One region of the Advenella sp. EE-W14 genome, then DNA from elsewhere that is predicted to be linked to it. Evidence: predicted binding sites of a transcription regulator. Region 1 holds the regulator's gene; the other holds the start of a gene.

The links. The regulator HrcA, encoded in region 1, represses chaperone genes, less so after heat shock. The targets are predictions, from matches to a motif close to TTAGCACTCNNNNNNNNNGAGTGCTAA.
Region 2: rpoH (RNA polymerase sigma factor RpoH) is a predicted target of HrcA. The motif match lies at 1,717-1,743, and genes of this name have one in related genera.

Annotation. Positions count from the first base shown of each region.
Region 1 is NZ_JAAVNG010000013.1:17,037-20,703, forward strand. It holds gene grpE (nucleotide exchange factor GrpE) at 1-322, opposite strand, end outside; gene hemH (ferrochelatase) at 463-1,533, opposite strand; gene hrcA (heat-inducible transcriptional repressor HrcA) at 1,547-2,560, opposite strand; gene HCX92_RS12460 (NAD kinase) at 2,701-3,585, shown strand; gene recN (DNA repair protein RecN) at 3,606-3,667, shown strand, end outside.
Region 2 is NZ_JAAVNG010000004.1:120,141-123,807, forward strand. It holds gene HCX92_RS01495 (OmpA family protein) at 1-499, shown strand, start outside; gene rpoH (RNA polymerase sigma factor RpoH) at 794-1,672, opposite strand; gene fghA (S-formylglutathione hydrolase) at 1,827-2,666, opposite strand; gene HCX92_RS01510 (hypothetical protein) at 2,787-3,488, shown strand; partial or broken gene HCX92_RS14840 (FGGY family carbohydrate kinase) at 3,608-3,667, shown strand, end outside.

The sequences.
Region 1 (3,667 bases):
CAAGCGCCAGGGCGGCTTCCAGACTGTCTTTTACCGGAACCAGGCTTTCCGCAAAACTTTCGGTACTGAATTTACGTGCCTTGGCCACTTCTTCCTGAGAGCGGCGGCGGATATTTTCCACTTCGGCACGGGCACGCAAAAGTTCATCATGATATTGGCTAACCTTGGCTTCAAGTTCCGAATATTTCTCGGCCAGATTTTCTTCCATCAGTACGGTTTCTTCCAAGGTATCCTCTTGGCTTGCATCAGCTTGCTGCTCAACTTCTGGATTTTGCGGCTGTTCCGGATTTTGTGAGTTTTGAGGATTATTCTCTTGTGACATTCGGTTCTCCAAACATGGGTTTATATTCAATGCACCCTAGATTGAGGCAAATTCCGGTATTTCAAGAGGGGGTTTTCATAAAAAACGCCCGCACCCAAAACGTCCAAACCCAGCCAATGAGCGCCAGGCAGGGTCTATGGTTAGCGTATTGGACCTGACAGCGTTGGGCACCAGCCTTGCAGGTGACGCTTGACAATCCCGTCCAAACCATTCATCCACTCGTCGTCACTATTCAGGCAAGGAATATATCTGAACTGTTCGCCACCGGCTTGCTTGAAGGCGCTGGCACATTCAAGCTGGATTTCCTCCAGGGTTTCAAGGCAATCGGCCACAAAACCCGGACACATGACATCAACCCGCTTGACCCCTTGGGCGGGATAAGACTCAAGGGTGTCCTGTGTTGCCGGACCAAGCCATTTTTGCGCCCCGAAGCGGCTTTGAAAACTGAAGTCCAGTTCAACACCCTCATCGGCAAGCGCCTGTTTTAACAGATGAACCGTTCCCTCACAATCTTTGTAATAAGGATCTCCCTGATCGACACTGCTCTGTGGCAGACCATGAAAACTGAGCAATAGACGCTGCGGCTTGCCGTTCTCCTGCCAAAAAGCCCTGATCTTGGCAAGGAGCGCCATGATATAGCCGGGCTCATTGTAAAAACGCTTAATGAAGCGAAACTCGGGCTGATCACGAAAACCGGCCACGATACGGGCGATTTGATCCAGAATGGTAGCGGTGGTACTGGCTGCATATTGTGGATACATGGGCACCACCAGGATACGCTCACATTGTTGCTGACGCAGGCTTTCCATGGCCGTTTCCAGTGAAGGCCGGCCATAACGCATGGCCAGCTCCACGGGTATGTCCAGATCCTGGCGTGCAAAACCTTCGGCAAGCCGTCGGGCCTGGGCCTGACTGTAAACCAGCAAGGGCGAGCCGCCTTCCATCCAGACCTGCTGGTACTTATGCACCAGTTTTCTGGCGCGAAACGGAAGAATCGCCCCTCTTAAAATGGGTTGCCACAGCAAAGACGGCAGTTCGACCACCCGCTTGTCAGAAAGGAATTCAGCCAGATAGCGACGAATATCCGCAGCTGCGTAAGAAGAAGGAGTACCCAGATTAACCAGCAATACACCCGCTTTCATATCCTGATGGGGTTGGTTGACGATATTGTTCTGATCACGCTTTTTTTCAGGTTCAGGTATATTCTGCATAAAGTTATGGTTCTTAGTACTGGCTTAAGGCGTTGGATAGTAACCGGGCGGTTATATCGACAATGGGGATTACTCGATCATAGGACATTCTGCTGGGGCCGATCACCCCCAATGTGCCAATGATTTTACCATCGACCCCATAGGGAGCAGTTATGACCGAGACATTTTCCATAGGCACCAACCGGGAGTCACCGCCAATATAAATCTGGACGCCTTGTGAGCGGCTTGAAATATCGAGCAATTGGATCAATTCGCTTTTTTGCTCGAATAAATCAAACATTTTGCGCAAATAATTCATGTCAGCCGTCATGTCCGTCACATCCAGCAAACGACGTTCGCCCGAAATAAGTACGGTATCTTGTTCTGAAGTATCGGTGCCGGCATCTACCGCGGCCTGCATCAGCTGTGAAATATCCTCTTTCAGTTTCGCCAGTTCACGGGCCAGTTCAGTACGAACCACGTCAAAAGACTTGCCGGAAAAATGCTGGTTGAAAAAGTTGCCGGCCTCTAGCAGTTCTTGTTCGGCATAATCGCGGGTCGCGGAAATAATCCGGTTTTGCACATCACCATCGGGCGTAACAATAATTAGCAAGATGCGTTTTTCGGACAGGCGGATAAATTCGATATGACGAAAAACCTGGGAACGCTGCGGTGTTAAAACCACACCGGCAAACTGGGTCAAATTGGACACCAGCTCGGCCGCGGCATTCATGGCCTTGCCCGGAGAAGCGTGCAACAGGGCATCCTTGATTTCACTATTGATGTTTTCTGGCGACAAGGTCTGATAATGGCGAACAGCCAGCAGACGGTCTACAAACATACGGTAGCCCTTGGGCGTTGGCACCCGTCCTGCCGACGTATACGGACTTTGGATCAGACCCAGCTCTTCAAGGTCTGCCATGACATTGCGAATTGTGGCCGGAGAAAGCTCAAAGCGCTTTGACAGCGTGCGCGACCCGACCGGTTGCCCATCCTCGATATATTGTTCAATTAAAGCTTTCAGTAAAGCACTAGCGCGTTCATCCATATTGCGATATCTTATAAATTCACACTTACATGTATGATATTTTTTACCAGCGACACATTCGTAGTATTCAGGAACATGCTGAAATTACGGTCAAGATGTCGTAATATCCACATTTCACCTTATTGTATATTGTTTTTGACATGCATTTTTCAACCGTCGCACTAATTGGCCGATATCAGGATTCCGGTATGGATGCTCCCTTGCGGGCATTGTCAGAAGTCCTGACAAAGGCCGGGCGTTCCGTTCTGATAGAAAAAGAGACCGCCACCAATACAGGAGTCGCTGAACTGCCTGTTGCGACCATTGAAGAAATTGGCAGGCAGGCTGACCTGGTGATTGTGATGGGTGGAGACGGAACCATGCTGGGCGCCGCCCGCCAACTGGCCCCCTACGGTATTCCGCTCATTGGCATCAACCATGGCCGCCTGGGTTTCATTACAGACATACCGCTTCAAAACGCCCTGCAAGCCATCCAGTCCGTCCTGGACGGGCATTTCTCCCTGGAATCCCGCACGCTCCTTGAAGCCTCGGTGGTTCGGGATGGGCAAACCTTAACCACGGCACTGGCCCTGAATGATGTCGTCCTGAACCGCTCGGGCCGTAGCGGCATGATTGAAATCAGCGTGGAACTTGACGGCGAATTCATGTACAAGCAACGTGCTGACGGCCTGATTATTGCCACCCCAACCGGCTCGACCGCCTATTCCTTAAGCGCCAATGGCCCCATTTTGCACCCTGGTGTCAGTGCTTTCCTGCTGGTGCCGGTTGCCCCACAAACATTGTCCAATCGCCCCATTGTGATTCCAACCAGTGGCACCCTGAAACTTACGCTCACTGAAATCGGGCGTGCCGAAACGGGTGCCAGCGTGCACTTTGACATGCAAACCTGGTCAAACCTTCAATTGGGCGACCAGATTATCGTAAAAAAAGCCCAACACCAGATTCAGTTTTTGCACCCCAAAGGCCTTAGCTTTTTCTCAACCCTGCGCAAAAAACTGCACTGGAACATCATGCCCGAGTCTTGAAGACAAGGTTACACTCACTCATGCTGCATTCATTACACATTCGCGATTTTGTCATTGTTGATCAGGTGGATCTGCACTTTGA
Region 2 (3,667 bases), on a different contig from region 1:
CATGCTGGCACGCAGTTTTTATTGGAAACCGGTAGGTCCCGATGATGTCTGTTCGAATGAACCCCCTGAAAAAGTCGTTGAGCAGGCACGAAAAGTTACGCTTGAGGCTGACGGTCTGTTTGCATTTAATGGTTCTGGCATCAATGATTTACAGCAACGCGGTAAATTGCGTCTGGAAGCATTAAGCCAGGAAATTCGCAATCAACCAGGCGTCAAATCGGTGTTAATTATCGGTCATACCGATCGACTGGGTCCAGAGGCCTATAACCAAGTCTTGTCGGAAAAGCGTGCAAACAGCGTTGCCGGATATCTGGTGTCCAATGGCGTGCCATCTTCCCTCATTACCGTGCAAGGGCTTGGTGAGTCGCAACCATTGGTGCAATGTGAAGATGTTGGCAACCGTCAGGAACTTATCGCTTGTCTGGCGCCTAACCGCAGGGTTGAAGTGCTGGTGAATCTTGAGGCCAACCAGGACAATCTTGAGGGTAACCAGGGTTGAGTTCACACTCATAAAAAAAAGCACTTCATATGATGAAGTGCCTGAATCATCCGTTTCAAAGGGGGAGGGGAAAGAGGAGAAGCAGAAACGGATGCCAAGCCCCAAAGCCTGCATTGCACAGATATTCTCGGGGCCTATGGTGATTAGGCCTGTAGCACCTGTAATGGTTCAATTTAATCCCGGCTAAATTGTATCAATATGTATGTATTGAATATAAGCCAGGCGTATGAAAATTTAATGCCATGCTTTAAGGCAAGCATGGCATCAGGCAGTACAGCAATAGCGGGCAGGCAATTAATCGCTTAATGCCTTGCGCATTTTTTTCAGGGCTGCCGCCTCGATTTGCCGGATTCGCTCGGCCGATACTCCAAATTCCTCAGCCAGTTCATGCAAGGTGGCACCGCCCTCATCTTGCAGCCAGCGGGCTTCAATAATACGCCGGGCACGGGGATCAAGCAGTGAAAGTGCCTGGGTAATACCCGAGCTTTGCAGCGTGTCGTAGGCATGTTTTTCGATCACTGTGGTGGGCTCGTGGTTGCCCTCGTCTGACAGGTAAGAAATGGGGGCGAATTCGTCATCATCATCGGTTTGTGATTCAAACGACATATCGCGGCCTGAAAGACGGACCTCCATTTCGCTCACATCCTCTGGGCGGACATTCAGTTTGGCGGCAATGCCTTCAATGTGTTCCGGATCAAGAGTTTGGCCATCGGGACGCATGCTGCGCAAGTTGAAAAACAGCTTGCGTTGGGCTTTGGTGGTGGCAATTTTTACCATGCGCCAGTTACGGATGATGTACTCATGGATTTCCGCCTTGATCCAATGAACGGCAAAGGAAACCAGACGTACACCACGGGAAACATCAAAACGTTTGACCGCTTTCATCAGGCCGATATTGCCTTCCTGGATAAGGTCGGCATGAGGCAGACCGTAGCCCAGATATTGACGGGAAATAGACACCACCAGACGAAGGTGCGACATGATCAGGTCACGGGCTGCATCAAGATTGCCTTCTTTTTGCAGTTGTTCAGCCAAACTCTTTTCCTGTTCCGCGGACAGAACAGGTAAACGGTTCACTGCACTAATGTATGCGTCGATGGTGCCCAATGCTCCGGGGTTGGAGATGGCCATGGCAACATTGGGGTTTGACAGTGCAAGCGTTTGATTTGACATAGATTTTGTTTGACTCCGTTGAAATAATATTTTCGTTGTATATATTAGCACTCAATTGAAAAGAGTGCTAATGAGATGCCGGAATCAGGAAAAAGTTCCTGATTCAATGCATTCAATGCATTTAAGACGACGGTTTTTCGGCTGAAAATCTGTCTTAAAGACGCTCGGCATGAAAACGGATATGGTCTTCCATGAACGTAGAAATGAAATAATAACCGTGATCGTATTGCGCGTGACGACGCAGGACCAACGACTGCTTGGCCTGTTCACATGCTGCTTCGAAGGCGTCAGGGTGCAACTGCTCTTGCAGGAAACTGTCTTTCAGGCCCTGATCTATCAGGATCCCCTTAGGAAAAGGATTGTGCAGGGTCTGCATCAGGCAGGAGGCGTCATACGCTTCCCACTGGGTCTTGTCATTGCCCAAATAGCGGGAGAAGGCTTTTTGTCCCCAAGGACATTTGACTGGTGCGGCTACCGGGGCAAAAGCGGAGACGGATTTGAACAGTTGGGGGTTTTTCAGGGCCAGCACCAGGGCACCGTGGCCGCCCATCGAGTGTCCGAAAATACCAATCCGGTCTTTGGCGGCACCCAATGATTCGGCAATTGCATAAAGTTCTTTGGTAATGTAGCTGTACATCCGGTAATTTTTATTCCAGCCGGGCTCGGTCGCGTCCAGATAAAAGCCGGCCCCGGTGCCAAAATCCCAGTGTTCGTCCTCTCCCTCTATACCGGCTCCTCTTGGGCTGGTGTCCGGGGCAATCAGCATGATGCCGTGTTCAGCCGCGTAACGCTGGGCACCACCTTTGATCATGAAGGTTTCTTCGGTGCAGGTCAGGCCGGCCAGGTAAAACAGGGCAGGCAAGGCGCCATTTTCGGCCTGGCGGGGGATAAATACGGAAAAGCGCATAGGCAGTCCGATTTCACTGGACTGGTGTTGGTAAAAGCGCTGTACCCCGTCAAAACAGGCATGTTCGCTGATAATTTCAAGATTCATGTCGTTGACCTCAGAAAATGGGTGGAAGAAAAACAAGTTCACTTAAACACAAAGATTGTACCTGTAGTAGCGCCGGTTTTTCGCTACAATTTGTCTTGTCTATTCTTTGATTGAGCTACCATGGCCCGACTTCCCCGCCTGTATGCCCCACGCATAGCACAATTGGTTCATGCAAGGCTTGTTCATTCTTTCAATACAGCCCCCGATGCGGGAAAACTCATGAATCAGGTTCAGGCCTGGCTGGCCGATCTGGTGAATGTGCATAAAGTGGCCTTGCATGGCTGGACGCTGGTTGATGACAGCATCCTCTTGCTTGCAACACCTGAAAACGAACAGGGTATTTCCCGTGTCATGCAGTCGTTAGGCAGAAACCTGGCGGCCTCGTTGCGATCCGGGCCTGTTTTTCAGGGCCGATACCGTTCTGCCCTGCTTGAGCCCGGGCAGTGGGTGCTGCCAGCCATGGTTTGGATGGAGTCCTTTACCAGTCGCGAGAAAGGCATGGATGCGCCCGAGTTGTGGCCTTGGTCCTCGGCGGGTATTCATACCGGTGCCAGTCTGGGCTCGGTGGCCTGGTTGAGCGATCATGAGGATTATTGGCAGACTGGCAATACCCCATTTGACCGTCAGGCCCGATATCGGGAAATGTTCCACCACGGTTTGTCCATGAATGAAAGTGCCAGGATTGCCGCTGCCCTGGCGGGACAATGGGCGCTGGGTAGCGAGTCATTCCTGGCGTCGCTCTCAGGCAGTGCCAGTCGACGTGTCAGCCCTGGTAAGCGTGGTCGTCCAAGAAAAATCCAGCCCGAATCCGAAGAGACATAAAGGCCTGTTCATTGAACGCTTCTGCTCGTTTGTCATTCTTCTTTATTGTCCTGTTCAAGCTTAATGTTGGAAACGATATACTGTCCAGACATAAAGAATGAAAAATGAAAAGGATGGATATGGACTATTTACTGGCCCTTGACCAGGGAACTTCAAGTTCGCGCAGTATTCTGTTTGAC